2 regions of the Faecalibacterium sp. IP-1-18 genome follow, and region 1 is predicted to be linked to the other one. Evidence: riboswitches for the same ligand, from Rfam matches in the RefSeq annotation. Region 1 holds a riboswitch; the other holds the start of a gene.
The links. A riboswitch is a leader RNA that binds a small molecule or an ion and turns the genes downstream of it on or off. The one in region 1 is predicted to bind FMN.

Region 1 (15,924 bases):
CTTGTTATTTACACGTTGCTTTTACTGGTACAGCGGGAACTCCCGGGTCAGGCGCAGGACGCGCTCGCTGATCTCGTCCTTCTTTTCCTCATAGTGCCAGATGCAGTCTGCAATGCAGTCCGCGATCACCTGCATCTCGGCTGCACCCATGCCACGGGTGGTGACAGCCGGGGTGCCCAGACGCACGCCGGAAGTCACAAAGGGGCTGCGGGTCTCGCCGGGGACGGTGTTCTTGTTGGCGGTAATGTGCACGCTGTCCAGACGCTGCTCCAAGTCCTTGCCGGTGCACTCCTCGTCCCGCAGGTCAATGAGCATCAGGTGGTTGTCGGTGCCGCCGGATACCAGCTTGACGCCGCGCTGCTGCAAAGCCGCAGCCAGTGCCTGTGCATTTTCTACGATCTTGCGGGCATATTCCTTGAACTCCGGCTTCAGTGCCTCGCCAAAGCAGACGGCCTTGGCTGCAATCACGTGCTCCAGCGGGCCGCCCTGCGTGCCGGGGAACACTGCCGAGTTGATGCGCTTGGCAATGATGGGGTTGTTGGTCAAAATCAGGCCGCCGCGGGGCCCGCGCAGGGTCTTGTGGGTGGTGGTGGTCACCACGTCGGCATAGGGCACGGGGCTCTGGTGCTGACCGCCCGCCACCAGACCGGCAATGTGCGCCATATCCACCATCAGATATGCACCGTAGCCGTGGGCGATCTCGGCCAGCTTTTCAAAGTCGATGGCGCGGGGGTAGGCAGAAGCGCCCGCCACCAGCATCTTGGGGCGCACCTTGCGCACCTGCTTTTCCAGCTCGGCGTAGTCGATCACTCCGTCTGCGCCGACGCCGTAGGAGATGAAGTGGTAGTTTTTACCGGACATATTCACCGGAGAACCATGGGTCAGGTGACCGCCCTGCGAAAGGTCCATACCCATAACAGTATCGCCCAACTCCAGCAGGGCAAAATACACGGCAAGGTTGGCCTGTGCGCCGGAATGGGGCTGGACGTTGGCGTACTTTGCCCCGAACAGCTGGCAGGCGCGCTGGATGGCAATATTCTCCACCTCGTCCACATAGACGCAGCCGCCGTAGTAGCGCTTGCCGGGCAGACCCTCGGCGTACTTGTTGGTCAGCACGCTGCCCATGGCTGCCATCACGGCGGGCGAAACGATGTTCTCGCTGGCGATCAGCTCAATGTTCTCGCGCTGACGGGTCAGTTCCCGCTCCATGGCTGCACCCAGTTCCGGGTCGGCTGCGTTGACCATGCCGATGGTGTCCATCATATCCTTGTACATTTTACTTGCCCCTCTCCACAAAATGTTGCAGGTTCTCTCAGCGCAGCGCCCGCGCGGCGCTTGCTGCTGTAAGATAATCATAGCAGAAAGCGGCGGCGGCTTCAATCCTCTTTTCGCCAAAAGGCTTGCTTTTTTTGTCTGAAGTGTTTATTATGTTTGTATAAAAATGCGCTGTCGATTTTGTATATTTTTCAAGTTTCTTCCCCCACAGGTGAAGCGAGGTGTTTTGTATGACCATTGCCGAGGAAAAACAGGCGCAGCGTACCGCCGGCCGTGCCGCCCGCAAAGCGCTGGATGCACCGCAGCGTGCTGCCGCCAATGCAGTCCTTTGCCGCCGGGTGCTGGAACTGGACGCCTACCGCACTGCCCATACCCTTTTGCTCTACGCAGCCTTTGGGGGCGAAGCCGACCTTGCCGCCGTGGCTGCCGAGGCCGCACGGCAGGGCAAGACGGTGGCCTACCCGGTGTGCGGCGAGGGCTTTTCCCTTACCGCAGCCGTGCCGGGCGCGGACGGCTGGGCGATGGGACAGTACGGTATCCGCACGCCTGTGCTGGAACGCTCTGCCCTTTTGCAGCCGGAGCAGCTGGATCTGGTGCTGGTGCCCTGCACCGCCTTTGACGCAGGCTGCTACCGGGTAGGCATGGGCAAGGGCTACTACGACCGCTACCTGCCCTACTGCACCCGGGCGGTGAAGATCGGCATTGCATTGGAGGTTCAGCGCGTCCCCCGCGCCGCCGTGGACGCCCACGACCAGCGGCTGGACGCCTTTGTAACAGAGAGGGGTATCTACACATGGAAATGAACGATTTAAGCTGCGCGCAGTTTCTGGCACAGCTTGCCAGCAAAGCGCCCACGCCGGGCGGCGGCGGCACGGCCGCGCTGGTGGGCGCTGCCGGTGTGGCACTGGGCAACATGGTGGGCTGCCTGACCACCGGCAAAAAAAAGTATGCCGTCGTGGAAGCGGACATTCAGGCACTGAACGCCCGGGCTGAAGCCCTTCGGCTGGAGCTGGAAGCGCTGGTGCAGGCCGATGCTGACGCCTTTACGCCGCTGGCTGCGGCCTACGGCCTGCCCAAGGACACCCCGGAGCAGGCCGCGCACAAGGCTTCTGTGCTGGAAGCCGCACTGGACGGTGCAAGCGCCGTGCCGCTGCAAATTATGGAAAAGTGCGCCGAGGGCATCGCGCTGGCGGGGCAGTACGCCGCCAAAGGCAGCGTGCTGGCAGTATCGGACGCAGGCTGCGCCGCCGTGCTGTGCAAGGCCGCCTTGCAGGCCGCAAGCCTGAATGTGTTTATTAACACCAAGCTGATGGCAGACCGCAGCCGCGCAGCCGCGCTGGACGCCCGGGCAGACGCATTGCTGGCAGAGTTTGTGCCCCGGGCAGACGAAACCTTCACCGCCGTCAGCGGGAAACTCCGCAATAAATAATATCACAAATGAGGGAAAGTATATGGCAACGATTTTAAAGGGCGCGCCGGTGGTGGCCGCCATGAACGAGCGCAACGCTTTGCTCTGCGAGCAGTTGAAAGCCAAGGGCATCACCCCCACGCTGGCCGTGGTGCGGGTGGGTGAGCGGGAGGATGACCTCTCCTACGAGCGGGGCGTAATGACCCGCTGCGGCAAGGTGGGCGTCGCCGTCCGGCAGTTCGTGCTGCCTGCCGATGCCACGCAGGAGCAGCTGCTCCGGGTACTGGACGAGGTGAACACAGACGACAGCATCCACGGCTGTCTTTTGTTCCGTCCCCTGCCCAAGCAGTTCGATGACCGCACCGTCCGCGCCGCCCTGCGCCCGGAAAAGGACATCGACGGCATTACGGACGGTTCGCTGGCCGGGGTGTTCACCAACACCGATCTGGGCTATGCTCCCTGCACCGCGCAGGCCTGCATGGAAATTTTGAAGTATTACAACGTCCCCCTTTCCGGCAAGCGTGCCGTGGTGGTGGGGCGCAGCCTTGTGGTGGGCAAGCCCGCTGCCATGATGCTGGACCGGGAAAACGCCACCGTCACCCTGTGCAACTCCCGCACCCGGAATCTGCCGGAAGTGTGCCGGCAGGCCGACATCGTGGTGGTGGCCATGGGCAAAATGGCGGCTGTGGGCGCGGACTGCCTGCGGGCAGGCCAGACGGTCGTGGACGTAGGCATCCATGTAAACGAGGAGGGCAAGCTGTGCGGTGACGTGCAGTTTGACGCCGCAGAGCCGGTGGTGGACGCCATCACCCCTGTGCCCGGCGGCGTAGGCACCGTGACCACCTCGGTGCTGGTAGGCCATGTGGTGCAGGCGGCGTGCAAAAAAGCCGGAGTAGAATGCTGAGAAGATCATTTTAAGACAGAGCAAGCCCGGAAAGTCCGCAGACTTTCCGGGCTTGCATTTTTACGGGCGGAATTGTAACGGGTATCAGCCCCGCACAAGGAGCAGCAGCAGGGCCGAGGCCACACACTGCAGGATCAGCCAGCGGGCTACCACCTGCTCATCACTCCAGCCCTTGCGCTTGCGCACATGGTCGTGGAGAGGGGTCAGGGTGTTTTTCAAGATCCAGATGTGCAGAAAACGCTTCAGGCTGATCTTCAGAATGCCCAAACTGCCATCTGCGATGAACACGATAGCCGCCAGCAGGAAGGCGAAGGGGTGGCCGCACTTGAGCGACAGCATGGCGATGAAAAAGCCCATGGCGCGGCTGCCGGCATCGCCCATCAGCAGGCTGGAGGGCTTGGCATTCAACCACAGGTAGGCCAGCAGCGCACCGATGAACACCACACCAGCCGTAGCATACGCACCCAGTTCGGTCTTATAAGCCAGCAGGTAGGTGCCAATGGTAACCACTGCCAGACTGGCGGAAAGGCCGTCCACACCATCGGTGCAGTTGACCACGTTGATGCTTGCCCAGATCAGGATGACGATGAGCAGCAGGTACACTGCATACGGCAGGGTGAAGCTCCACTGCAAAAAGTGTACGCCGCAGCCATTGAAGTTCAGGTAGGTGACGCCCGCCAGCACCGCGATGACAAAATCGATGATGCCTTTTTTGTACTCATTCCAGGCGGTTTCGGCGGCATCGTCCAGATAACCGGAGAGCATGGAGGCGATCAGCAGCACATTGTACACCACATACTCTGTGTTGAAGGGCAAAAACGCCAGCGACACCAGTGCGATGCACAGCACAAAGATCAATCCGGAGCCTCGCGCCTTGCCCTTGGAAAGCTCGCCGTTCACCGCAAAGGCGCGGCCGTGATCGTGGGGCAGTTTATCGCGGAAAATGGAATCTGTCAGGGCGGTCAGGGCAAATGCCAGCAAAAATGCCATGGCATCCACGCCCCGCTGCCCGATGACAGAGGTCAGCATTTGGATCATAAGATAACATTCCTCTTTCTTTCTGTATAGTACGTTGTGAGTGTATCACGCCCTAGACCAAAAATCAATCCCGGCGGCAAAATTCACTTTGGATTGACTTTTCTCCCGCAGCTCTCTATAATAATGTATTAGTCTGTAATTTTCACCCACAACGCAGGAGGTTCCATGTCCATTACACTTGAGCAGCTCTCTGCCCGGATGCGGCAGGGCGAGCAGGTGCCGCTGCGCCACACCGCACAGGTGGCGCTGACGCTGAGTATCCCTTCCATTTTGCAGCAGATCGTGGTTACCGCCATGGAGTACATCGACGCCGCCATGGTGGGGCATATCGGTGCCGCCGCAACAGCCTCCATTGGCATCGTCAGCTCCAGTACATGGTTGCTGCACGGGATGCTGGCCGGGCTGTGCATGGCGTTTTCCATTCAGGTGGCACAGTATCTGGGCGCAGACCGCCAGCAGGATGCCCGGGGCGTTCTGCGGCAGTCCATGCTGTTCAATCTGGCGGTGGGTCTTGCGGCAGCGGCCTTTGGCGTGGGCATCAGCCGGTTTCTGCCCGGGTGGCTGGGCGCAGATGCGGCACTGCGGGCAAATGCTTCGGCGTATTTTGCCATCTGGTCGGCTTCCCTGCCTTTTATCATGGCTATGGGCACCTACGCCGCCATGCTGCGCTCTACGGGTGATGCGCTTACCCCGGGTCTCATCAGCATCTTTACCTGCGTACTGGACATCATCTTCAACTTTTTCCTCATCAACCCCACCCGGGAGATGACGGTATTCGGCCAGAACCTCACGGTCTGGGGTCTGGGATGGGGCGTGCCGGGCGCAGCGCTGGGCACAGCGCTTGCCAACGCTGTGGGCGGTACGCTGGCGTTGGGCGTTCTGCTGCTGAGGGATGGTCCGCTGTGCATCCGCAAGCCCGGCTCGTGGCACATTACCCGCGCCTGCCTGCATAACGTGTGGAAGGTGGGCGCACCGCTGGCGGCAGAGCGCGCCGCTCTGTCCTCGGCACAGGTGCTGCTGGTGCGCATCGTGTCCGGGCTGGGCACTACCGCCATTGCCGCCAACAGTCTGGGGGTCAGCGCCGAGAGCCTGTGCTACATGGCGGGCTACGGCATTCAGGACGCCGCTCTTGCGCTGGTGGGGCAGGCCGTGGGCGCGAACCGCCGGGACATGGCAAAGCGCTTTGCATGGCTGTGCACCGCCATGGGCATGGGCATCATGGCACTGACCGGCGTGGGGCTGTATGTGTTTGCCCCGCAGCTGATGGGCATTTTTACCGCCGACGCCGCCGTCATTGCACTGGGCGCGCGGGTGCTGCGTATCGAAGCCTTTGCCGAGCCGATGTTCGGGGCAAGCATCGTAGCCAGCGGCTCCATGCAGGGCGCAGGCGACAGCACCGGCTGCTTTATCCTGAACCTTGTTAGTATGTGGGGCGTGCGGCTGACCTTGGCAGTTCTGCTGGCTCCCTGCTTTGGGCTGGTGGGCGTATGGGTGGCCATGTGCGCCGAGCTTTGCACCCGCGGTGCGCTGTTTTTGCTGCGCATGGCGCGTGGCAAATGGCTGGATAAAGGCGCGTTGGCGTAAAGTTTCTTATAAATTCAAAGAGCCGGAAAGTCCGCAGACTTTCCGGCTCTCTGTTATCTCAGCAGCTTACTTGCGGCCGTGCAGGATGGGAGACAGGGGCTTATAGATCAGCAGGCACAGTACGGCGTCCAGCAGACCCTTGACCAGCGTGAAGGGCATGTTAAAGATCACAAGGCACTTGATCAGGCTGTCGGCAGAGGGCAGAATGGCCTGATACATTCCCAGAATGGCTTCCAGCGGCATGTGGTAGAACTGTACATAGGCCGGGTAGGTGATGAAGTAGTTGGAGGGCACGCTGAACACGGCCATGACGGCTGCACCGGCAATGGCACCCAGAATGGCGGTCTTGCGGCTCTTGTGGCGCTTGTAGACAAAGCCCGCCACAGCGGAGAACACCGCGCCCAGCATAAAGTTGCACAGCTCACCCACGCAGGCGGTGGAGGTGCCCTTGATGATGATGTGCAGCAGGTTCTTCATAAAGCTGATGACCACGCCGTACACCGGACCCAGTGCAAAAGCACCCAGCAGGGCGGGCAGGTCGGAGAAGTCCATCTTGACAAAGGACGGGATGAGCATCGGCAGCGGGAACTCGATGAACATCAGGATAAAGGCGACCGCGCTGAGCATGGCGGCAACGGTCAGATTGTGGGTGGTATTCTTTTTCATGGTAGTTGTCCTCCCCGGGGTGTACTCCCCGTTCAAATTTGTTCGGAAAGCCCTTTTCGCGCTGGATCGAACCGGAAAGACAAACCAAAAAGCGCCCTGCTGCAACCAAAAACTGCAACAGGGCGCACAGACGCAATTTGCCTGCCGTTTCTTGCATCCGGACTATACCGTTGGTCCCGGAGTTGCACCGGGTCAGCACCCTTGCGGGTGGTCGCGGACTTTACCGCCAGTGGGGAATTGCACCCCGCCCTGAAACGAACTTTCTGACCAAGAGTATAGCGCGGTACTGCGGCGCTGTCAAGCCCCCTTTCCAAAAAGTTTGCACATTTTTTGTCAAAGTGCGTTTTCACCTTTCTTTCCTTGCCCCGGGCAGCAGAGTATGCTATCATAATATGCGTTGTGAAAAAACACAGGAGGTTTTCCATGATTTTCTCGATCCGTAACCTTGGCTTCGAGCTTGGCTCGCTGCTGCTGGAAGGCTGGGCAGCCTTTGCCGCCCGCGTGGTGTGCGCGGCGCTGCTGCTGGCGCTTGGCTGGCTGGCGCGGCAGCTTTTGTCCCGCAGGGTGTTCCCTGCCCTGCTGCGCCGCAACTGGCGGCTGGCCGGTACGCCCATTCTGCTGCGCAGCTTTGCCGTACCGCTGCAGCGGCTCACCCTTGCAGCGTTCATCTATGCCGCAGCGGCCAGCCTGCCGTGGGCAATTGCCGGCGTAAATAAATTTCTGCTCACAGTCTTTGAGCTGGCCGCCACCTTTTTTGTGTGTCAGGGGCTGTACGCCGCCGCCGATCTCACCGACCTTTTGCTGGCGAGCTGCGGCGAGGAGGTGCGCACTAACCGCACCCTAACCACCCTGCTGAACAAGGTGTACAAAGTTCTCATCGTGGTTCTGGGCGTTATGACCATGGCACAGGAGAGCGGCCTGCCGGTGGGCAGCATCGTAGCCAGTGCGGGTCTTGTCGGTCTGACCATCTCTCTGGCTGCGCAGGACAGCGCCAAAAACCTGTTCAGCGGGCTGGTCATCCTGCTGGACCGCCCCTTTTCCATCGGCGACTGGATCACCGTGGGCGACGTTTCCGGCGAGGTGGTGGACATCAACTTCCGCTCCACCAAAGTCCGCGCGTTGGATAACTCGGTGTACATCCTGACCAACAGCACAGTCAGCTCTGCCACCATCAACAACGGTACTTTGCGCAACAAGCGGCTGTACCGCTTCACCCTCGGGGTCACCTACGATACCTCCCGTCCTCAGCTGGAACAGCTGATGACCGACCTGACTGCCATGCTCAAGGCCAGCCCCTACACCTACGAGGACTCGGTGCTGGTTAAGCTGAACGGCTTCGGCGCTTCCAGCATCGACCTGCTGGTGTCCGCCTACCTGCGCACCGCCGACATGACCCGCTTTTTGCAGATGCAGAACGACTTAAATCTCGATCTGATGGACGTGATGCAGAAAAACGGCGTGGACTTCGCCTTCCCCTCCACCACCGTGTATCTGGAAAAGAACAACTGAACTTTTTTGGAGGGCTCCTTCCTATGACACAGCTTTTGCTGCCAATTATTTACCTGGCCTTTATCAGCCTTGGCCTGCCGGATTCTCTGCTGGGGTCTGCATGGCCCACCATGTACCCCCAGCTGGGCGTCCCCTTCTCCTACGCGGGTATCCTGTCCATGATCATCTCGCTGGGCACCATCGTTTCCAGCCTGAACAGCGACCGGCTCACCCGGGCGCTGGGCACGGGCAGGGTGACCGCCCTCAGCGTGGGCATGACCGCTGCGGCGCTGTTCGGTTTTTCGGTCTCCGGCCGGTTCTGGATGCTCTGTCTGTGGGCTGTCCCCTACGGCTTGGGCGCGGGCAGCGTGGATGCCGCCCTGAACAACTACGTTGCCCTGCATTACGAAAGCCGCCACATGAGCTGGCTGCACTGTATGTGGGGCGTGGGCACCACCATCGGCCCCGTGGTGATGGGCACAGCACTTTCCGGCGGACTGGGCTGGAACAGCGGCTACCGGTACATCGCCCTGTTCCAGATCGCGCTTACTGCCGTGCTTTTTTGCAGCCTGCCCCTGTGGCACAAACGCCCCGATGCCGCCCCGGACGGCACCGTGCCCAAGGCGCTGACCCTGCCGCAGGTGTTCGCGCTGCCGGGCGCAAAGGAAGTGATGCTCTGCTTTTTCTGCTACTGCGCGCTGGAGACCACCGCCGGGCTCTGGGCAAGCAGCTACCTGACCCTTGTGCGGCAGGTGCCCGCCCAGACGGCTGCCAGCTTTGCCAGTCTGTTCTATATCGGCATCACGGTGGGGCGGGGCGTCTGCGGCTTTTTGACCTTAAAGCTGAGCGACGATCAGATGATTCGTCTGGGGTTTGCGGTGCTGGGCGTGGGCATTGCTGCCCTGCTGCTGCCCGGGGCGCAGGTCTTTGCGCTGGCCGGGCTTGTGCTGGTAGGGCTGGGATGTGCGCCCATCTACCCCAGCGTCATTCACTCCACCCCGGCGCACTTCGGCGTACAGAATTCTCAGGCCGTCATCGGCATCCAGATGAGCAGCGCCTATGTGGGCAATCTTGCCATGCCGCCGCTGTTCGGCGTGCTTGCCAACAACATCACCCCGGCGCTGTTCCCCTTCTATCTGCTGGTATTTCTGGTGCTGATGGCGCTGATGCACCGGCAGCTGGTGCGCAAAACGGCGCACACCTGAAAGGGTCCAACCCGCTAAAATTAAAGGGACTGCCGTACCTCATTTGGTGCGGCAGTCCCTTTGCTATTTATTCAGTTATTTGTAAAGAACTGCACTCAGAACTTATTGAGCATCTTTTTCAGCTTTGCCAGTTCCTCTGCATCGCGGGTGTCATCCAGCAGGGTGAGGGCATCGTTGAAATAGTTGCGGTCCAGATAAGAGTGGGTAGCATTGGCGTGGGCAGCCATAGCCTCCAGCACGGCATAACCGGAGCGCACCAGCGGGTGGGTGGCAGGCACGCTGCCGCCCTCGGCCACCAGCGCAAACTTGCTTTCAGCCATATCCTCCAGCAGGGCGCTGTAAGCGTTGTTGGGGTCGGTGCCGTGGTTCTGCAGGCCCTGATACAGCAGCTGTGCCACAAAACCCAGCGTAGAAGCCGTATACCAGTTACCATTGAAATTATTGGGGTTCGCGGCCTTATCGGTGACCGGGGAGTTGATCTTGTTGGTCAGGTACACCACCACCAGGTTCTCCACGGGGTCGATCATGGTCAACGTACCGGTCCAGCCCTGATGGCCAATGGTATTGGAGGGTGCCTGCGTACCGAAATACCAGCAGCGCTGGTTGTCGCCCTCACGCCACCAGCCCAGACCCCAGTTGGCAGCGTCCTCCTTCTTGGGTGCGGTAAAGGCGTCCATCACGTTGCGGGAGAAGTAGCGGTTCTCGCCGTAGCCGCCGGTGAGCATGACAGAGGCCAGTTTTGCCAACTCGGTAGCGTTGGAGAACAGGCCTGCATGGCCGGAAATACCGCCCATCGCGTAGTAGCACTTCTCGTCGTGCACCTGGCCCTGAATGGTGGCGGTGCGCACGCCGGTAAAGGAGATGGCACCATCACGGGTGTTGCCGTTCAGCTCGGTAGCGGCGCAATCGTTGGCGGCAAAGCCGTTCAGCAAGGGGTTGTAGGTGGTGTGGGTCAGACCCATGGGGTCCCAGAAGGTCTCCTTCAGGAAGGCGTCCAGTCCCTTGCCGGTGATTGCTTCAATGGCGAAGGCCAGCAGCATATAGTCCACGTCGGAGTAAACGGTCTTGGTGCCGGGTTTATACATCAGCGGAGTCTTGAAGATGGACTTAAGGGTAGCAGCGCGGGTTGCAGCGCTGCCGTCCCAGCCGGAGAAGAGCACGTTGGTGGCACCGGGAACGGTCTTTTGAGCGCACTGGTCAAAGGAATCGTTGTGGTACTGGGGGTCTGCAGGGAAGCCTGCCTGATGGCGCAGGATATCGCGCAGGGTCAGTTCTGCTTTCCACTGCTTGTTGACCTTCAGGCCCGGGTTCTCGTAGCCGTTGTAGGTAATGTCGATGGTGTCCTCCACAAAGGCGCTGCCCAGCAGGTCTACCAGACGGCTGTCCAAATTGGCCTTGCCCTGCGTGACGAGGTACTGTAATGCGTAGTTTGCAGTGTACATCTTGGTGTTGGAGGCCAGATCGTACAGGGTATCGTTGGTCACAGCCGGGCTGTCGGTCTTGGGGGTGCCGTCCGGATTATAGGAGTTCACCTTGCCCCATGCGTTCTGGTACACCAGTTTGCCGTTTTTCACAATGGCCATCTGTGCGCTGGGGAAGCCGTTGTTCACGTCGGCCTGAACGATCTGCTCCAACAGCTCCAGTGCATCGCGGTCGATGCCCACGTCCTGCAGGCTGCCCTCCTGCACGGTGGGGTAGCCCACCCGCACAGTCACCTGTTTGCCGCGGGGACGGATGCCGCCCACTTGAATGGTGTTGCGGCCGTTGATGGTCTGGCCGGAAATGTCCACGTTCCACACGCCGCCTGCCGCCATGGCAGCGGTGTTGATCTGGCGGTTATTGACGAACAGGTTAAAGCCGGTCACGCCCGACTCGGGCTCCACGCACAGCGTTCCCTGCCCTGCGTAGCCCACAAAGGTGTACATGTGGTTCATGGCCAGCGTATCGTCCAGACCCTTCCAGTTGGGGAACACCGGCTCGCCCTGCCAGCCGCCGCTCACGCTGCCGCGGCTGGTCACCTTGACCGAGGTCGCCTTTTTAGGGACGAGGTTCAGGGAGTTGGTATCCTCCGCTGCGGCGGCTGCGGGCTCGGCAGCAGAGGCTGCCCCGGCGGTGCACACGTTGAGCGCCATCATGCCCAGACCGGCAACGCTGCCCTTCAGGAACGTTTTACGGGAAAATTTGGTTGACATGGTAAGGTCCTCCCATTCTTTTTGCCGCAATGCGACAATATACCTGTATTCGTGCTTTTTTGTCCCGCAGCAGCGGGACTGCCTTGTGCCCCGAATTGTACGCGAGACGAAACAAAATGTCAATCATGTTTTTATCTTGTGGCACAAAGTTTTGCGTTTCTCAGTTTTTCGCCTATTTTGGCACATTGTTTTGCGTTTTGTTTCAAATTTTCATGCGTTTTGTATACAACCAGCCGCAAAAATGCGTAAAAAAGCCGCCGCACAAACCCTTGTGCAGCGGCTTCGGTTCATAATTTTTCTTACAGGATGCGGGCGCTGATAGCGTTTGCCACCTGAAACAGGTCCTTCTGCCCAATAAAGCCAAACTTGGCCTCGTGGCCGTCCGCAAAGCAGACTGTCAACTGGGACGCCTGCAGCGGATCGCCAAAACCCGCCGTCTGGATGCCATAGTGCAGCACCTTGCGGTAAGGCAGCACAAAAAGCTGCTGCCGCGTGCCCGTGACCCCCTGCATATCCACCATGATGATGCGGTGGCTGGTGAACACCACCTGATCACGCACCGTCTTGTATGCGCCCACGATCTGCTCGCCCTCCAGCAGCAGGGCGTTAACATTTTTGCAGATATCCTTCTCCTGCAGGCGCATGAGGTTCTCCATCGGTTTATCGCGGAATTCCATTGTAGCGTTCCCCTTTCAGCGTTTTTATGGCTCTATTGTAGCATTTCCGCCTCCGGTTTGCAAGATGACTGCCCAGTGCAGGACAAAAAGAAAAGACCCGAACCGTTCAAGGTTCAGGTCTTTTGGAGCGGGTAATGGGAATCGAACCCACCTCCTCAGCTTGGAAGGCTGATATACTAGCCGATGTACTATACCCGCAATTGCAGAAAGAATTATACCATAACTTTCCGCAAATGTCCAGCATGAATTTAGCAGCTGCATAGCTGGGCAGACACAACAAAAAAGCACCGCACATTCCTGTGCAGTGCTTTTCTTTCTGGTGGAGATTACCGGGATCGAACCGGTGACCTCTTGCATGCCATGCAAGCGCTCTCCCAGCTGAGCTAAACCCCCAGATGTTTATCCTCATGCCTGACAACATGGGTTATTATACCAGCCGGAGGGGCGCTTGTCAACGGTTTTTTACAAAAATCTCTCCTCTTTTTTCAGCGGTGCAGTGTGCCCGGAAGCTTTTGACGCAGCTGCGTTTTTCCCGGGCTGCTCTGCCGCAAAAGGCCGCAACATTACCTGTCCCATTTGTCGCACAGAGCGTTGATCTGATCAGCAAATTTGGCCAGATCCTTGTTGGCGCCACCCTCGTTGTGCTCAATGACCCGCAGCAGGCGCTTGCCGGCGCTGAGCAGCCGCTGGAACACGGTAGCGGCGCGGTTTGCACCCTCGCCTGTCCTCTGCTCCACACGGACCTTTGTGCCCTCCTGCAGGCAGACTGCACCCTCGGCACCGATGGCCCACTGCGCACCATTGTAGGGTGCACAGGCGGTAAAGCCCTGCTCGGTCAGGGTGTCCACAAAGCGGTTCTCCACCTCGTCCTCGCCGTGGATCACGAACACCCGCCGGGGCTTTTCCGTAAAGGCGTTCACCCAGCGCAGCAGACCGTCCTTGTCCGCGTGGCCGGACATGCCGGTCAGCTGACAGATCTCGGCCTTTACCTCGATGGGCTCACCGAACAGCTTAACCGAGTCCACTCCCTCGATGAGGGTGCGCCCCAAGGTGCCCACGGCCTGAAAGCCCACGAACAGAATGGTACATTCCGGCCGCCACAGGTTGTGCTTGAGGTGGTGGCGGATGCGTCCGGCTTCGCACATGCCGCTGGCGGACAGGATGACCTTGGGCGTGCGGTCGGTGTTGATCATGCGGGAGTCATCGCTGGTCACGCTGATGCGCAGCCCCGGCACGTTGATGGGGTCGATGCCCTTTTCCAGCAGCGCACGGGTCTGGGCGTCAAAGCAGTCGGGGTCTGTATCCCGGAAGATGCGGGTAGCCTCGGTGGCCAGCGGGCTGTCGATGTAGACCGGGAAGTTGCCGTGTCCTTTGACAAGGCCTTTTTCCTTGATCTCCCGCAAAAAATACAGCATCTCCTGCGTGCGGCCCACCGCAAAGCTGGGCACCACCACGTTGCCGCCCCGGTCAAAGGTGCGCTGCAAAATTTTTGCCAGTTCTGCCACATAGTCCGGCCGTGGGGCGTGGTTGCGGTCACCGTAGGTGGACTCCATGAACACATAGTCTGCCTGTTGGATGTAGGTAGGGTCCTTTATGATGGGCTGCTCCAGATTGCCGATATCGCCGGAGAACACCAGCTTTGTGGTGGTGCTGCCCTCGGTGATCCACAGTTCAATGCTGGCAGAGCCCAGCAGGTGCCCCACGTCCACGAACCGTGCCTCGATGCCCGGGGCAAGCTCGATACGCTTGCTGTACTCCACACCCCGGAACAAGCGGCAGGCGGCTTCGGCATCCTGTATGGTGTACATGGGCTCCACCGGCTCTGCGCCGGCGCGCTTGCCCTTGCGGTTTTTCCACTCGGCTTCAAACTCCTGAATATGCGCCGAGTCCCGCAGCATGATGCCGCAGAGCTCCACTGTGGGGATGGTGGCGTAGATCCTGCCCCGGAAGCCATTGTGCGCCAGCAACGGCAAAAGACCGGTATGGTCGATATGGGCATGGGTGATGAGCACAAAGTCGATCTCGCCGGGGGCTACGGGCAAGGGCTGGTTCTCGTACACATTTTTGCCCTGCTCCATGCCGTAGTCGATGAGGAAACGCTGCCCCGCCGCTTCCAGCATGGTGCAGCTGCCGGTCACCTCGTGGTTCGCGCCTAAAAATGTCAGCTTCAATGCAAAACACCTCCGGTTCGTTTTATGGTTTTAGTATAGCATATTTTTAAGGTACACGCCGCACAAATCTGCGGGAAGTTTACGGGCATAATGCTGAATTGCAGAAAAAATTTTTATACAATCTTGACAAACCACCCTGTTCTGTTATAAACTTAGGATTGTATGACGTTCGTTCGTATTTTATGAGTCTTTTTAAATAGAGAGGTAGAAATTTATGGTTCGTAACGATTTGCGCAACGTTGCCATTATCGCTCACGTTGACCACGGCAAGACCACCCTGGTGGATGCCTTGCTGCGTCAGAGCGGCGCTTTCCGCGACAATCAGGCCGTGGCCGAGCGCGTGATGGACAGCGGCGATATCGAGCGTGAGCGCGGCATCACCATTCTGGCTAAGAACTGCTCCTGCACCTACAAGGGCGTCAAGATCAACATCGTCGACACCCCGGGCCACGCCGACTTTGGCGGCGAGGTGGAGCGCGTGCTGAAGATGGTCAACGGCGTGCTGCTGCTGGTGGACGCTGCCGAGGGCTGCATGCCCCAGACCCGCTTTGTGCTGCAGAAGGCTTTGCAGCAGAACCTGAGCCTTGTGGTGGCTATCAACAAGATCGACCGTCCCGATGCCCGCATCAAGGAGGTCATCGACGAGGTGCTGTACCTGCTGATGGACCTGGGCGCTACCGACGAACAGCTGGACTGCCCCATTCTGTTCTGCTGCGGCCGTGACGGCACCGCCAGCCTGGACCCGGATGTGCCGGGCACCGACCTGATCCCCCTGTTCGACACCCTGCTGAGCACCATCAAGCCGCCCGAGGGCGACCCTGAAGCTCCCTTCCAGATGCTGGTCTCCTCTGTGGACTACAACGAGTTCGTGGGCCGCATCGGCATCGGCCGTATCCAGAACGGCGTTGCCAAGGTGGGTGAGGAAGTGGTCGTGTGCGACTGGCACAACCCCGACCTGAAGATGCGCGGCCGTCTGACCAAGCTGTACGACTTCCAGGCCAACGGCCGTCAGCCGTGCGACAACATCACCGCAGGTGATATCGTGGCATTCTCCGGTCTGCCGGACGTGACCATCGGCAACACCCTGTGCAGCCCCTCCAACGTGGAGCCGCTGCCCTTCGTCAAGATCAACGACCCCACCGTGGAGATGACCTTCTCGGTCAACGACAGCCCGCTGGCCGGCCGTGAGGGCAAGTTCGTCACCAGCCGTCAGATCCGCGACCGTCTGCAGAAGGAACTGCTGAAGGACGTGGCCCTGAAGGTGGAGGACTCCGCCACCACTGATTCCTTCCGTGTCATGGGCCGTGGTGAGATGC
Region 2 (15,924 bases), 430 kb from region 1:
CCGCCCACGGCACCAAGTGCTTCACCGAAGCGGTGGCTGTGGTGAAGGATGACGTCATCCTCGCCGCCTACCTCGACGATTTTCAGTTCACCAGCACCGATGCAGGCGTGACCGCCGTGCCCAACTCCGACTCCGACTTTGCCGCAGGCTACGCCGAGGGCAAGGTGCTGATGTCCAAGCGGACCAACGCCGATTATTACAGCAAGATGATGGCTGAAAAGGGCGGCTCCACGGTCGCTCTGGATGCAAACTTCGACGCCATCCAGAACTTTGCCGTCGGCAAGACCATCTCCGAGCTGGAGGATGTAGCCGCCAAGGGTGCCGAGGCTGTGGACGCCGTCTCCGGCGCAACGCTGGTGGATACCGCCGGTTATCTCTCTGCCATCGTGGATGCCGCCAAAAACGCCCAGACCACGCAGGCCGTGGAGTTCAACGGCAGCTCCGAGGACCTGAAGCTGAATGTGGTCTATGGGGCCGCACACGGCACCAAGTGCTTCACCTCCGGCGCTGTCGCCACTGCCGGGGACACCATCGTGCTGAGCTACATTGACGAGTTCCAGTTTGCCGGTTCGGACGCCGGGGTCGTCGGTGTGCCCAACTCCGATTCTGACTTCGGCGCAGGCTACGCCGAGGGCAAGGTGCTGATGTCCAAGCGGGTCAACGCCGATTACTACAGCAAGATGATGGCCGAAAAGGCTGGTTCCACCGTTTCGTTGGATGCCAACTACGACGCCATCCAGAACCACGTGAACGGCATGAGCATTGCCGACGCCGAGGCTCTGAGCAAAGATGAAAAGGCTGTGGACGCCGTTTCCGGTGCCACGCTGGTGGATACTGCCGGCTACGTTGGTGTGCTGGTGGATGCCGCAAAGTAAGACAAGAAAAATAACGTTCCTCTGAACACAGCAGCGCCCGCCGGGAGATCTCCCGGCGGGCGCTGCTTATTTATTATACGCAGTTAGCAAAATCTAACCGTCTGGTGGAAGAAAAGGCAGGCCACCTGTATGCAGTCTGCCTTTTGCCTGATGCGAAAGCCCGCAGACGCGCGGGGCTTACAGCACCAGCGAGGGCGCGGTGTAGACCCGTGCCTTCAGCTCGCTGTTTAGCATATACAGCCCCTTGCTGTCACCGCCGAACAGCTCCATCTTGGTAATGAGGTCGGCGGCGTTCTTCTCCTCCTCGCCCTGTTCCTTGATGAACCAGTCCAGCGTCTGCATGGTGCGGAAGTCCCTGACCTCGTGTGCGGCGGCGTAGATGGCATCGATGCTGGCGGTGACCAGCTTCTCGTGCTCCAGTGCCTTTTTCAGCGGGGTCATGTGATCGACTCGCTCCCACTCCGGCTTTGCGATAGCCTCAAAGGTGACGCCCTCGCCGTTATTCTGCAAATACTGATAAAACAGCATGGCGTGATCCCGTTCCTCCTGCGCCTGTACCCGGTACCAGTTCTCAAAGCCGTCCAGTCCGACGGCGGCGTAGTAGTTGGCAAAGTCCAGATACAGATAGGCGGAGTAGAACTCCTTATTGATCTGCTCGTTGAGCAGCTTAGATACGTTAGCATTCATAATACTTCTCCTCCATAAGATTGTCTTTTTCCTGCTCCCGGCAGGGGGACAGATATACCGTACCCAGAGCGACGCTGGGATGCTCCCTTTTCATCTCCAGGAACACCTGCTCCGCCTTGGGATGCTGCTGCAGCTCCGTTACGGCGGCCAATATCTCCTCTGCGTATTTTGGAATACCGCCAACCCTCTAAATGCAAGAATGAGTCTTATTATTTTGCTTTTATTATACCTATATTTTTTTCTCTGTCAACAACCACAAAGGGCTTGTGCTCCAAAAGCTGCCTCGAAGTACCTTAACAGTTTTAACTGTATCTGTTATATTTCAATATAAACTGTATCAGCAGTAAACACAGTTGCATTGGAGGTTGATTATGCGTCAGATATTGCTTTTCGCGGCACTTGCCGCCGTGCTTGCACTGCTTCTGGTGAGCTGCGGGGGAACCAAGGACAAGCCGGTGCCGACAGAGGAGGACGCTCCCGGCAAGGCGGCGTATCATAAGATCAGCGCCGAGGAAGCCTATGAGATGATGATCTCGCAGGAGATCGTGGTGGTGGATGTCCGCACCCGGGAGGAATACGATGGCGGGCATATTGAAAACGCCGTCCTTGTGCCCAACGAGAGCATCGGGAGCGAAATGCCCGAGACGCTGCCCGATAAGGAGGCGACGCTGCTGATCTACTGCCGCAGCGGCCGCCGCAGCAAGGATGCTGCACAAAAGCTGCTGGCGCTGGGGTATCAGAGCGTCTGCGACTTCGACACGATCCTGATTGTCCAAACTCAATTCAAGGTCATGGTCGATGATGGGCAGCTTGAACCAGACGGACTTCAGCCACTGTCCATTAGGCTGGCGTTCCGGGCAGATCTGCACCTCGTCGATCAAAATTTCCACCAGTCTGCGGCGTTCCGCCTCGGTCATGGTGGCATAAAACTTGTCAAAGCAAATCAGGATCTTATAGATGTTGTCGCCTGTGATTTTGTCGGCTTCAATGGCCTGCTTCTTTGCCCGGGCATCCATCAGTCCATTTTCCACCTCTTCGATTTTATCGTACATCTTATAAAGGCGGTCGTCCGGGTCAAGGCTGTCGATCTCCTCCATAAGCCGGGATTTTGTGGAGTAGTGCTGCCGTAGCTGCTTCTCATAGGCGGCGATCTCCTGCTCAATGGCAGTGGTATCTACCTTCATGTGTAGACCTTGGTCTTTTCTGCTGCCATTTCCAGCACCTCCCATTCGTACCGTCTTGTTCGGAATAGACTTTGCAAGCAAAGTCGTGTGCCAAAGGGCGCTGCTCTCGCCTGTCGGCTCGGTCAAGCGCTTCAAAATGCAACGCATTTTGAGGTCGCCACTGGCGACCCGCGCCCCTTTGGATTCTCCGTTCACATTGTCCTACGGACGATGTGATTTTATTGTTGTAGCGATTCGCTTCATCCCGGTTTCGTCCCGGTTTGCAGAATGCCCTTGCAATCCGAAAGGAGCCGTGCTATAATGCCGCTGTAATTGAATCAGAAATCTTCAGGGCAGGGTGCGATTCCCTACCGGTGGTACAGCCCACGAGCCGTAAGGCATGATTCGGTGAAACTCCGAAGCCGACAGTACAGTCTGGATGAAAGAAGATACCAAGCGCAGAGCCCGCACGGTTCTGCGCTTGTGGAGGCTGCTCTGGGATGCGTTTGCATTCTGGAGCTTTCTTTTTTGCACAAGGGTCCCTTGTGTCTTTTCGGCTTGCCCTGAACGTTTTTGTTCAGGGCTTTTTCTTTTGGAGGCGACACGATGAACGACAAAGAGTATATGCGTCTGGCTTTGCAGCTTGCAAAAAAGGGTTGCGGATGGACGTCTCCCAACCCGATGGTGGGTGCCGTGGTCGTAAAAGAGGGCAGGATCATCGGACAGGGCTGGCACCAGAGATACGGTCAGGCTCATGCGGAGCGCAATGCGCTGGCATCCTGCACCGAAGATCCACAGGGAGCGACCCTGTATGTGACATTGGAGCCGTGCTGCCATTACGGAAAGCAGCCGCCCTGCGTGGATGCGATTCTGGACGCGGGCATTCACCGGGTGGTCGTGGGTTCTGCTGACCCGAATCCGCTGGTGGCTGGAAAAGGAATTGCAATCCTGCGCGCACACGGCATAGATGTGACCGAAAATGTTCTGCAAGAGGAATGCGATGCGCTGAACAAGGTGTTCTTTCACTATATCACCACAAAACGCCCCTTCGTTTCCATGAAATACGCCATGACGATGGACGGAAAAATCGCCACATACACAGGCGCTTCCAAATGGATCACCGGGGAAATTGCCCGGAATCATGTTCAACGGCAGCGACACCGATTCCGCGGCATTATGGTGGGAGTCGGAACCATCCTGGCAGATGACCCGCTGCTGACCTGCCGGATAGAGGGTGGCCGTGATCCCGTCCGGATCATCTGTGATACACATTTGCGGACACCGCTGCAATCACAGGTGGTCATGACCGCCAAACAGGTCCCGACCATTCTTGCGACCTGCTGCGGCGACCCGGAGAAGCAGGCGGCATATCAACAGGCCGGGTGCCGGGTCCTTTGTCTGGAAGCGCATTGCGGTCATGTGAATCTTCTGCAACTGATGGAACAGCTGGGGCAGGAGCAGATCGACAGCATTCTGCTGGAAGGCGGCGGAACCTTGAACTGGTCTGCACTGGAAAGCGGCATCGTGCAGCAGGTACAGGCTTACATTGCCCTGAAGCTGTTCGGAGGAAGGGATGCCAAAGCACCCATTGAGGGTGCAGGTGTCCCGCTTCCGGATGCTGCATTCCGCCTGAAGAACAGCCGATTGGAACAGCTTGGCAAAGATTTCCTGATCGAAAGTGAGGTGGAGTACCCGTGTTTACCGGAATCGTGGAAGAAGTCGGAACAATAAAATCCATCAATCGGGGACAGCATTCCGCCGTACTGACTGTTCGTGCAAAAACGGTTCTGGAAGGAACCAGGATCGGCGACAGCATCGCCGTCAACGGCATCTGTCTGACCGTCAGGCAGCTCTTCCCGGATAGCTTTGCTGCGGATGTCATGCACGAGACCTTGAACCGCTCTGCACTTGCACAGCTCACCGTTGGAAGTGCTGTCAATCTGGAACGTGCCATGCCGGCCAACGGACGTTTTGGCGGACACATCGTAGCAGGCCATGTGGATGGCGTCGGACGCATTGCTAATATCCGAAAAGACGATACGGCTATCTGGTACACCATTCATGCAGATTCTGCGATCCTTCGCTATGTCGTTGAAAAAGGCTCTATCACAATAGACGGTATCAGCCTGACCGTGGCTGCGGTGGAACCTACGGGCTTTTCCGTGTCCACGATACCGCACACCGTCCGTCAGACGAACCTGAACCAACGGCACAAAGGGGATTTTGTCAATCTGGAAACCGATGTTGTTGGAAAATATATCGAGAGGCTGCTTCCATCAGAAACACCAAAGCAAAACACGCTCACAAAAGAAATGCTGCTGCGCTGCGGCTTTTAAGGAGAGTTTACGATGAACTTCAATACCATTCCCGAAGCTTTGCAAGACCTGAAGCAAGGAAAAATCATTCTGGTAACGGATGACCCCGACCGTGAAAACGAGGGGGACTTCATCTGTGCTGCCGAATTTGCCACCACCGAAAACGTCAACTTTATGGCGACCCACGGCAAAGGTCTGATCTGTATGCCGATGTCCGAGGCTTTCGTCCAGAAGCTGCAATTTCCGCAGATGGTGCAGCATAACACCGACAACCATGAAACGGCATTTACGGTGTCCATCGACCACGTTTCTACTTCTACGGGCATTTCTGCCGCAGAGCGTTCCATTACGGCGATGGCTTGTGTGGACGATCACGCAAAAGCAGAAGATTTCCGCAGACCGGGCCATATGTTCCCCCTTCTGGCAAAAAAGAACGGTGTACTGGAGCGCAACGGTCACACGGAAGCAACCGTTGACCTGTGCCGTCTGGCAGGGCTGAAAGAATGCGGCCTGTGCTGCGAGATCATGCGGGAGGATGGCACGATGATGCGCACCGCTGAACTGGCAAAGTTGGCAGAGCGTTTCCAGATCAAATTCATCACCATCCGTGATTTACAGGAGTACCGCAAGTGTCACGATAAACTGGTCGATCAGGTGACGGCGGTGAATCTGCCCACCAAATATGGCACCTTCAGAGCTTATGGTTTTGTGAGCCGCCTGAACGGAGAGCATCACATTGCACTGGTAAAAGGTGACATTGGCGATGGAAAGGATATTCTGTGCCGCGTCCACTCGGAATGCCTGACAGGAGATACATTTGGCTCTTTGCGTTGTGACTGCGGCCAGCAGCTGGCCGCTGCCATGACGCAGATCGAAAAAGAAGGCCGGGGTATCCTGCTCTATATGCGGCAGGAAGGCCGGGGCATCGGTCTGATCAACAAGCTGCGTGCCTATGAACTTCAGGAGCAGGGCATGGATACGCTGGAAGCCAATCTCGCTCTGGGGTTCCATGGAGATGAACGGGAGTATTATCTCGGCGCGCAGATCCTCCGGGAACTTGGCGTAAAAAGCCTGCGCCTGCTTACCAATAACCCGGACAAAGTATATCAGCTCTCCGAGTTTGGGCTGGAGATCTCCGAGCGCGTACCCATTCAGATGACTGCGACCCCGTATGACCTGTTTTACCTGAAAACGAAGCAGGCACGAATGGGACATCTTCTGGAATATTAACAACGAAAGAGGTATTTAAAAATGAAAACATTTGAAGGCAAGCTGGTTTCTCAGAATATCAAGGTCGGTATCGTAGCTGCCCGCTTCAACGAATTTATCACGTCCAAACTTCTGAGCGGAGCAATGGATGGTCTGCTCCGGCACGATGTGCAGGACGCTGATATTCATGTTGCATGGGTTCCGGGTGCTTTTGAGATCCCACTGGTTGCCTCTAAAATGGCAAAAAGCGGAAAGTATGATGCTGTGATCTGCCTTGGTGCCGTGATTCGCGGTTCTACCAGCCATTACGACTATGTGTGCAATGAGGTTTCCAAAGGCATTGCCACGGTCTCGCTGGAAAGCGGGGTTCCCGTCCTCTTTGGTGTTCTGACCACCGAAAACATCGAACAGGCCATCGAGCGGGCAGGCACCAAAGCAGGTAATAAAGGCTATGACTGTGCAGTCAGTGCCATCGAGATGGTAAACCTGCTCCGGGAAATGGATACCGCCGCAGAGTAAAATACACGCAGGAGTTTGCCATGATCGTTATAAAGACCCGACAGCCTGACCCGGAATTGGAGCAGAAGATCCGGATGCTTCTGGAACGAGAGCACATCGAGGCAGAGCAAATATCCATTGATTCATGGGAGAAGTTGGTTCTTCCGGGGCTTACACTGGACGGAATGACCCACGAAGTGTCGTGCAACGGCAGAAAAGTCTCCCTTACACGACTGGAGTTCGATTTGCTGCTGATGCTTGCCTCCCACGAAGGACAAATCTTCTCAAAAGAAGAGCTTTTCCGTGCTGTGTGGGGACAAAACTGTGACGACACCTTAAAGGTCGTGGCAAATACCGTTTCCAATCTGCGAAAGAAACTGGCCGACTGCGGAAACTTTATCCGCACTACCCACGGCGGCTATGCTTTTGTAAGCCAAAAGGAGAACGACCCGGCATGACCAGGATCTTATTTATTTGTCTCGGAAATATCTGCCGAAGCCCGATGGCGGAGTATGTGATGAAAGACCTTACGTCCAAGGCAGGACTATCCGAGCAATTTGAAATCGCATCAGCCGCCACCAGTGCATGGGAAATCGGAAATCCGGTCTATCCTCCTGCACGGCAGAAGCTGGCAGAACATGGCATCGACTGCAACGGCAAGACCGCCCGGCAGATGACCCGGCTGGATTATGCACGGTATGATCATCTGATTGGCATGGACGAAAGTAATCTGTGCGACATCCTGCGGCTTGTCGGCGGAGACCCACAGCATAAAGTCTCGCTGCTGATGGCGCATACGGATCATCCCCGTGAAGTGGCAGACCCATGGTTCACAGGAGATTTTGAAGCCACATGGCAGGATATACTGGAAGGATGCACGGCATTGCTTGAGGAACTGCGATCATAACAGATTATCATAAAAATGGACGATGTCTGCCAGTTGACAGACATCCGTCTATTTTTTTATTTCAAATCATCTTAAAATACTTCAGTGCCTCCCGGATGGCTTTTTCCTTCTCCGGCGGGCACTTAAGCTGCTTGGGGTTCTCAGCCTTAGGCTTGTTGTAGTTCTGCCGCTCCTTGATGCCGCACTTGCGCTTGACCTGTGCAATATAGAGGTTGCTCACGTTCAGACCGGTGTGCTCCTTGACGTACTCCCGGATCTCTTCATATGGAGCAGATCTATGATACGCTTCCATGTAGCACACTTCGTGTCTCTTTAGAAACCGAGGGTAACGGTCAAAGCCATCCGTTTGCACCATGGTCAAAATGCAAAAAGCGCAGCCGCAGATATTCTCTACGGCTGCGCTTCGATCCATTTTCAAAGCTTCGGCATCACTCAACGCCATATTGTTGTCTAAATAAATCAGCGACGATGTTTTGCTTTTGAGGCATCGGGCGGCCGGACGAAGCCAGACTCGCCGCCTACTCCGCGCAGAGCTCCGCCACCAGAGCGTCCATCTGCGCTTCGCTGGTTTGGTTCAATGCACCACGCAGAGACACTACCGTTTCGTAAAGGTAGATATCCTTCATCTCCTCCAATTTGGTGCGCATCAGCCGAGCGGCAGCAGGGGCCCAAGAGCCGTTTTCAATAAGGCCGATCCGGCGGTTTCGGAATCCCTTTGTCTGTAAATGATCCAAAAACTCCTTCATGGGCGGAAACAGTCCTCCGTCATAGGTGGCGCAGGCCAACACCAGTTTCCCACAGTAGAATGCGCTGGTCACGGCATAGGAAAGGTCTGTTGCCGTCAGATCGCACATGGTGACTTGCGCACCTTTTCCCTCCAGCTTGCTCTTGAGGGCCTCCGATGCGTATGCGGTATTTCCATGGATGGACGCGTGGACGATCAGGATGCCCTCCGGTTCTTCCGGTTTCCATTGTGACCAGAGATCATAGAGCCGCAGATACTTCCCCAAGTCTTCTGTGAGCATGGGGCCATGGAGCGGGCAGATCGTTTTGATCTCCAGCGCGGAGATTTTTTTCAGCAGCGCCTGCACCTGTGCGCCATACTTTCCGACGATGTTGTAATAATACCGCCGGGCCTGCGGCGCCCAGGGGGCACGGGCAGTCCGTTCCAGTGAACCGAAGCGGCCGAAGGCATCCGCCGAGAACAGGATCTTTTCCTCCTCTTCATACGCTGCCATCACCTCCGGCCAGTGTACCATCGGCGCCAGCAGAAAGCGCAGCCGGTGCAAACCCAAGGAAAGCGTATCTCTTTCACCAACCTCCAGCATACGGTCTTCCGACAATGCACCTGTGCCGAAGAACTGCTTGAGCAGGGTAAATGTTTTCGCGTTTCCCACGATCTTCATCTCCGGGTACTTTTGTGCCAGCTGCATGAGGCTGCCGGAATGATCCGGCTCCATATGTGTGACCACAAGATAGTCGGGGTTGCGCCCCTCCAACACCTGCGCTACATTGGAAAGCCATTCCTCCGCCGCCCGTGCGTCCACGCTGTCCATCACGGCGATTTTCTCGTCCAGAATGACATAGGAGTTGTAGCTCACTCCCATAGGCTGGACGGGGTACTGGTTTTCAAAGAGTGCCAATGTGTTATCATCCACCCCTACATAGCGGATGGCATCTGTTACCGTTTGAATGGTCATAATACAAAACAACTCCTTATCATCTGTTCAAGACCTGCATCTCTGGGTTCTTCTCCCCGAATTTCTCGCGCAGCGCGCTGCAGATATCCTCCCGGGACTTGCCCTGCTTCTCACCGTTTTTAATGAGCTTGTACGCCTGAAACAGCGCCGAGGGGCCGATCTCGCTGCTGAAAAAGCCGATGCCCTGATTCCATGCCAGCAGTTCGAACACGTCGTCCAACGCGGCGCTCTCCACACCGTGGATATATGCCTTTACCAGCTCCCGCGCCGCCTGCCTCATCCGGCCCGCACCGACAGCGTTGGTCAGGGACAGCAGCAGCCGCGTTTCGTAGGGCAGTACGCGCTTCTCGCTCTGCCATGTGGTCTCCCAAAAATCCACGGCGATCTGCCCCAGCTTTTCATCGATCATGGGATAGTTCAAAAGAGCCAGCGGCTTGAAGGGAGCGGAGCTGTCGCCTTCCTTCTTCTCCACACGGCAGAACCAGACATGGAACTCCGCCTCACTCCGCCGCTCGGTGTGGTGCTCGTAGCCCAAGCCCTCCATGACAGCGTACAGTGGATGCGGCTCAAAGGTCTGGATGATGTGTAATCCTTCGCCCACCTCCAACGCCTCGGCTCTTTTCTTCAGCCCTTCAAAGAAGCTGCCCTGTATATGGCGCACATCCACGGTCTGAAACCCCTGCGCCTTATTCTTCCAGTTTTCGTAGCTCATGCGGTTATTCTCCTTTCTTCACTCGATAAAACCAGATGTGATATTCGCTGCCGCTTACCTTCTCCGTGTGATGCTCAAAGCCCATAAGAGCCAGCACCGGGTACAGGGGGACAGGCTCGAAGGTCTGGATGATATGCAGTTCTTCGCCGTTTTTCAGCGCGGCAGCCTTCGCCTTCAATGCGGGGAAGAAGTCCATCTTTTTGCCCCGCACGTCCATCACTTCAAATGTGCCGATTTTGTCCTTCCAGTTTTCATAACTCATAGTCTTTGCCTCTCTTGCAGAAAGCTCACGCCTCTTCGAAGGAATCCTTACCCACGCCGTCCAGCTTAGGACAGCCCACCAGGGTGGTGTGTCCCTTGATGAACCGCTCGTGGAAAGCGGCGTAGGCGTAGGCGGTGCAGTCGGCGGCAATCAGGAGCCGTGCGCCGTCAAAATACGGGGCGTTTATCCTGATCGATTTCAATGATCCGTCGTTTCATGTTCGATCCTCCTGTTGCCTTTGTGCGTTCATTGTACTATACTAAGAGCAACAAGTCAGTTGAATTTTCAACGAAAGAGAACTTTTTATGAAAGAATTTTTTCCGGTACTTCATACGGCGGCGCTTTTCTCCGGCATTTCCGACGATGAGCTTGCCGTCATGCTCTCCTACCTTGGGGCGAGGATCGACACCTTCCCCAAAGGCTCACGCCTGCTCCGCGCCGGGGAGCCGGTGGAGGAGGTGGGTCTCGTGCTGGCGGGCAGCACCCTCATCGTGCAGGAGGATATCTGGGGAAACCGCAACATCCTCTCCAAGACCGGGCCGGGGCAGACCTTCGCGGAGGTATTCGCCTGCGCGCCGGGAGCGGTGCTGAACGTGAGCGTAGAGGCGGAGAGCGCGGTGACGGTGATGTTTCTGCACATAAGGCGCGTTTTGAGCGTGTGCCCCTCCGCCTGCTCCCACCACAGCCGGATCATCCGCAACCTGCTGGACGAACTGGCAGAGAAGAACCTGCGGCTCAACGAAAAGCTCACCCACATGGCCCAGCGCACGACGCGTGCAAAGCTGATGTCCTATTTTTCCGCCGAGGCACAGCGGCGCAGCGTCTATGAGTTCGACATTCCGTTTTCAAGGCAGCAGCTTGCGGATTACCTCGGTGTGGATCGCAGCGGGCTGTCTGTGGAGCTTGGAAAAATGCGGGATGAGGGCCTGCTCGACTTTCACAAAAGCCATTTCCTTCTCAAAACGCCGGAGACTGACCGTCCCTTTCCTTCTGCGCGTTAAGGAGCCCTCTTTGGGCGTATTGGCAAGTGCGGATAACCCCGTCAGCCACGGAGCGTCGGGGTTTTGCAGATGGAAGAAGCAGCTATACTACGCAAAAAAACACAGCCGCAGAGTACATCTGTGGCTGTGTTTTGTGTTCAGTTGCTTACTGTTGCGTGGACTGGATATGGAGAGACAACATATCTCCCGATCTTACATGGGTTTCTTATCTGCCATCACTCTGGCAGTTTGCCTTGCAGATATGTCGGCATCCCCACTGCGGTCGTATCCGGCCTGACCTTAAACATGGCTTTTTCAATCTACCTTCCTTATCGGTTTTCCGCGATATACTTCTCCGCCATGTGAACTGCCACCGCGCCGTCCGCCACGGCGGTGACCACCTGACGGAGGGGCTTCGTCCGCACGTCGCCCACGGCGTAAACGCCGGGAATACTGGTTTCCGTGGTCTCTCCGGCCACGATATAGCCGCCGCCGTCCAGCTCCAGTTGACCCACCGCCAGCGCCGTGGCGGGCTGTCGGCCCACGCTGACAAATACGCCGTCGCAGTCCACCACGCTTTCCTCACCGGTGACGGTGTCCCGCAGGCGGACGCCGGTCAGCCTGTCCCCGGAAAGCAGTGCGGAAACGACGCTGTTCCAACGGAATTCCACGTTTTCGGCCTGTGTCAGCGGCTCGTGATAGATTTTGGTGGCCCGCAGGGTGTCTCTGCGGTGGACGAGGATCACTTTTTTCGCCACGCGGCTGAGAAGGAGGGCATCTGCCGCGGCGGAATTGCCGCCGCCCACCACGACCACCGTTTTGCCCTTGTAAAACATCCCGTCGCAGGCGGCGCAGTAGGCCACGCCTCGGCCCACCAGTTCCGACTCTCTGGCCACGCCCAGCTTTCTGGGGTTCGCACCGGTGGCCAGCACCACGGTTTTCCCCAGGAAAATCCCCTCGCTGGTCTCCACGAGCTTGGGAACCGCCGTCAGATCCATGCGGAGGACTTCTACGTATTCGCTGCGTGCCCCGAAGCGCTCCGCCTGCTTTTGCATCTTCTCCGCCAGAGAGAAGCCGTCGATCCCGTCCTCAAAGCCGGGATAGTTGTCGATCTGCTCGGTCAGGGCCATCTGCCCACCGGCGGACAGTTTTTCCAGCACGATGGTGTCCAGCCCCGCCCGTGCCGCGTACAGGGCGGCGGTGTAGCCGCCCGGTCCGCCGCCCACCACGAGCATATCATAAACATGATTGTTGTTCATATCTGAACCCTCCGTTATTTCGCCAAGGCTTCCTGAATGAAACGGTCGATTTCTGCCTTTGAGCCGGGCGCGATGATGGAATCCACGGCCTTTCCGTTCCGGTACAGCACCAGAGTTGGGATGTCCTCGATCCCCTCGGCCCTCGCCAGCCGCGGCTCCTCGTCAATGTTGATTTTGCCGACGGCAAGGCTGTCCGCGTATTCCTCTCCAATCTTCTCATACGCAGGGCCGATCCTCCGGCAATAGCTGCACCAGGGCGCCCAGAAATCCACCAAAACAGGCTTTTCCTCCCGGATCAACTGCTTAAACTGCTCCTGATTCATATTCATAGCTGCCATATCTGTCAGCTCCTTTCCTTTGTTTGGGTATTCTCAAGACTCCGGTCTCGCCCCACACCACATTGTGACCTCATCCTGAGATGACGGTAGCCATATAAAAAATACCTCCTATTTTCCTTACTCAGACTCTGACTGATAGGTTCTTCCTTTCTAATGAAACATACGCTCAACCGCGGATCGACGGTCGCGCATTTCACCGTTGCCTTGCTTCCCCCCAGAGTCGTTACATGTGGTACACCGCAGCGGAGCGAAGTCCTTCCGGCAGGCCGTCGGGCGCAGCAGGTGAAAGTTCCCAGCGTACCTGCCCCGCCCACTGGGAGGCGACGGCGGAGAAGTGGAGCATGACAATACCGAGATCCAATGCGGCATCCAAATTATCGGTGTAGGCATCCTCCTGCTGCACCAAATAGATGCTGTGGTCCTGCACAAGGAAGCCATAGGGCTGACGGTTGAGATAGCTGGGGGAGAGCGAAGCGGCGTAGATGGACTGCCAGAGCATATCGTCGTAGAAGTCCATCATCTCGTCAAGCCCAGACTTGTTGCTCCAGCTCCCCATGTGAACCAAATCGTGCACGCCCTTTTTGGGCGCGTAGTACTGCTGCTCGGCCCGCACATCGATCTGAGACATACTTAGGATATTCAGCCGCAGCTTTTTTGCGGTCTTTTCCCCGTAGCCAAAGGCAACGATTGCCGCCACCTCTAACGGGGTGGCGAGAGACAGTGCCTTTTTGATTTTGTCGCTGTCGGTGAAGGTCATCCAGCAGGTGTCAATGTCCAACTCAGTCAACTTGAGGACGAGATCTTCCATCATGTAGCCGGCGTTGATGGCCGCATAGGAATGCGGGGCAGACATAAGGAGCAGGTAGTGCGGTGCTCCGATGAGAAATTGATTATAGCCCGCTGAGCTCTCCAGCGCCGGCTGTGCATCCTTGTCCAAGACGATCAACTCCGTTGCAATCTCCGGGACAAGACGGGGGCAGGTCTTTTCATAGTAGGATCGGAGCTGGCCGATAGCCTCGCTCGGAACTTCCTTTTCGCGGAATGCGCGAACGGATCTGCGATTTTGAATCATAGCGCTGTAATTCATAGTAGTATCTCCTATTCTGATGTCTTTGGTTTTCTTATAAATCGTCTATCAGTGCGGTGCTCTTGGCGTAGGCGGTACTGCGTGCCTCAAAGAAATCGGTCTTGACCATGTTGGCGTCGGCGTACTGGCTGACCCATTCCATGCTCTCCGGTTCGCTCTCAAAGCCTGGATACAATGCGGGATAGCCAAGGCTCGTCCAGCGGAGGTTGCCGAGATAGCGGATGTAATCGCTGATCATCTGCCGGTTCAGCCCTGGGATGTCGTCGCCGATTACATAATGCCCCCATGCGATCTCCTGCTCCACGCCCTCACGCATCATCTCGCGCAGCGCTTGTACGCTCTCGGCGGTGAACAACTCCGGCTGCTCCTTTTGCAGCTCCGTGATGATATTGCGGAACAGCCACAAGTGCGTGTTCTCATCGCGGTTTATGTAGCGAATCTCCTGCGCCGAGCCGGGCATCTTCCCGTTTCGGGAGAGATTGTAGAAGAACATAAAGCCGCTGTAAAAATAGATGCCCTCCAAAATATAGTTTGCCATCATCACGCGCAGCAGCGTGGGAGCGTCCTTCCGCTCCTGAAACGCGTTGTAGCAGTCCCCAATGAAGGTGTTGCGGCGCAGCAGATGCTCGTCCGTTTTCCATTGGTAGAGGATGTCATTGCGCTCCACGGGGGAACAGATGGTGTCGAGCATATAGCTGTAGCTCTGTGAGTGGACACACTCCTGAAACGCCTGAATGGACAGGCAGAGATTGACCTCGTTGGCGGTAATGTAGGCGCCGATATTAGGCAGGTTCGCTGTCTGAATGGAATCCAAAAAGACAAGAAAACTCAGAATTTTATCGTAGGCGTTGCGCTCGGCTGACAGCAGGCGGGGATAGTCCTTCACATCCTGCGAGAGATTGATCTCCTCAGGAATCCAAAAGTTGTTCATGGCCTGCCGGTACCAGTCGCTGACCCAAGCGTACTTCATATTGTTGAAGTCGTTGAGGTTAGTGGTATTGCCGCCGATCATGCGCCGCAGGCGCACATCAGGGTCGCCCTCCGGGTTAAAGAGGGGCTTTTTCTTCAGTTCCGTCATGCTATCCTCCTTATGACGAGCAGCTTTCGCAGGTCTCGACCTCAAGGGCCTTGCTGCGGACATAGTAAATGGTCTTGACGCCGGCCCTCCACGCCTCCAAATACAGTCTGAGCACCTGACGCATGGAATAGTCGTTGGTGATATAGAGATTCATGCTCTGCGCCTGGTCAATATGTCTCTGGCGAAGGCCCGCGGCGCGTACCGACCAGCTTTGGTCGATTAGATGCGCTGCCTTATAGTACCACCATGTGTCCATAGAAAGCTCCGGAGCAACGCGGGGCAGCATGCTGCCCTTTTTTTCCTCTAAGAAGAATTTCTTCATAATTGGATCTATGCCCGCCGACGTGCCGGAGAGGATAGATGTGCTGGAGGTCGGTGCGACCGCCAGCAGATAGGCGTTGCGCATTCCCTGCACCGCCACCGTTTTCGCAAGTGCCCGCCACTTTTCGGAGGTATAACCCCGCTTTTCAAAATACGCGCCCGTCTGCCAGTCGCTGCCCTCAAAGAGCGCGTAACGACCCTTTTCCCGTGCCAGTGCTGTGTCCGCCTTGACGGCGGCGTAGTTGATGAGCTCGAACACTGCGTCGGTGAAGGCAAGGTGCTCATCGCTCTCCCAGTGGATGCCGCGCTTTGCCAGCATGTGGTGGTAGCCGCTGACGCCCAAGCCGATGCTGCGGTACTTCTGATTGGTAAGCCGCGCGTATTCCAACGGGTAGAAGTTGAGGTCGATCACATTATCCAGTGCGCGGATGGCCGTTTCCACCGTGCGTTCCATATAGGCCTCGTCCTCCACCGGCAGATTACCGAGAGACAGACTCGCCAGGTTGCAGACCACAAACTCACCTGGGCGTGTG

Region 2: it holds a riboswitch for FMN, as region 1 does, so the genes downstream of both, ribD (bifunctional diaminohydroxyphosphoribosylaminopyrimidine deaminase/5-amino-6-(5-phosphoribosylamino)uracil reductase RibD) here and MTP43_RS06180 (ECF transporter S component) in region 1, are expected to answer to the same signal.

Annotation. Positions count from the first base shown of each region.
Region 1 is NZ_CP094472.1:1,292,610-1,308,533, reverse strand. Features, by position in the region: gene glyA (serine hydroxymethyltransferase) at 22-1,275, opposite strand; gene MTP43_RS06205 (5-formyltetrahydrofolate cyclo-ligase) at 1,506-2,078, shown strand; gene MTP43_RS06200 (cyclodeaminase/cyclohydrolase family protein) at 2,069-2,704, shown strand; gene MTP43_RS06195 (bifunctional 5,10-methylenetetrahydrofolate dehydrogenase/5,10-methenyltetrahydrofolate cyclohydrolase) at 2,727-3,587, shown strand; gene MTP43_RS06190 (phospho-N-acetylmuramoyl-pentapeptide-transferase) at 3,672-4,625, opposite strand; gene MTP43_RS06185 (MATE family efflux transporter) at 4,791-6,209, shown strand; gene MTP43_RS06180 (ECF transporter S component) at 6,276-6,875, opposite strand; FMN riboswitch at 7,017-7,136, opposite strand; gene MTP43_RS06175 (mechanosensitive ion channel family protein) at 7,299-8,384, shown strand; gene MTP43_RS06170 (MFS transporter) at 8,408-9,568, shown strand; gene pbp4b (penicillin binding protein PBP4B) at 9,664-11,760, opposite strand; gene MTP43_RS06160 (PH domain-containing protein) at 12,060-12,437, opposite strand; tRNA gene MTP43_RS06155 (tRNA-Gly) at 12,561-12,635, opposite strand; tRNA gene MTP43_RS06150 (tRNA-Ala) at 12,755-12,830, opposite strand; gene MTP43_RS06145 (MBL fold metallo-hydrolase RNA specificity domain-containing protein) at 13,001-14,608, opposite strand; gene typA (translational GTPase TypA) at 14,823-15,924, shown strand, end outside.
Region 2 is NZ_CP094472.1:858,509-874,432, reverse strand. Features, by position in the region: gene MTP43_RS04165 (FMN-binding protein) at 1-875, shown strand, start outside; gene MTP43_RS04160 (ferritin) at 1,053-1,562, opposite strand; gene MTP43_RS04155 (hypothetical protein) at 1,552-1,713, opposite strand; gene MTP43_RS14490 (rhodanese-like domain-containing protein) at 1,934-2,692, shown strand; FMN riboswitch at 3,066-3,180, shown strand; gene ribD (bifunctional diaminohydroxyphosphoribosylaminopyrimidine deaminase/5-amino-6-(5-phosphoribosylamino)uracil reductase RibD) at 3,332-4,456, shown strand; gene MTP43_RS04135 (riboflavin synthase) at 4,420-5,061, shown strand; gene MTP43_RS04130 (bifunctional 3,4-dihydroxy-2-butanone-4-phosphate synthase/GTP cyclohydrolase II) at 5,074-6,270, shown strand; gene ribH (6,7-dimethyl-8-ribityllumazine synthase) at 6,292-6,768, shown strand; gene MTP43_RS04120 (winged helix-turn-helix domain-containing protein) at 6,789-7,205, shown strand; gene MTP43_RS04115 (low molecular weight protein-tyrosine-phosphatase) at 7,202-7,654, shown strand; gene MTP43_RS04110 (23S rRNA methyltransferase) at 7,716-7,946, opposite strand; gene MTP43_RS04105 (FprA family A-type flavoprotein) at 8,173-9,354, opposite strand; gene MTP43_RS04100 (DUF2249 domain-containing protein) at 9,374-10,066, opposite strand; gene MTP43_RS04095 (DUF2249 domain-containing protein) at 10,071-10,328, opposite strand; partial or broken gene MTP43_RS04090 (ferredoxin) at 10,381-10,518, opposite strand; gene MTP43_RS04085 (Crp/Fnr family transcriptional regulator) at 10,634-11,329, shown strand; gene trxB (thioredoxin-disulfide reductase) at 11,638-12,567, opposite strand; gene trxA (thioredoxin) at 12,582-12,905, opposite strand; gene MTP43_RS04070 (nitroreductase family protein) at 13,129-13,992, opposite strand; gene MTP43_RS04065 (ribonucleotide-diphosphate reductase subunit beta) at 14,027-15,070, opposite strand; gene MTP43_RS04060 (ribonucleoside-diphosphate reductase subunit alpha) at 15,081-15,924, opposite strand, start outside.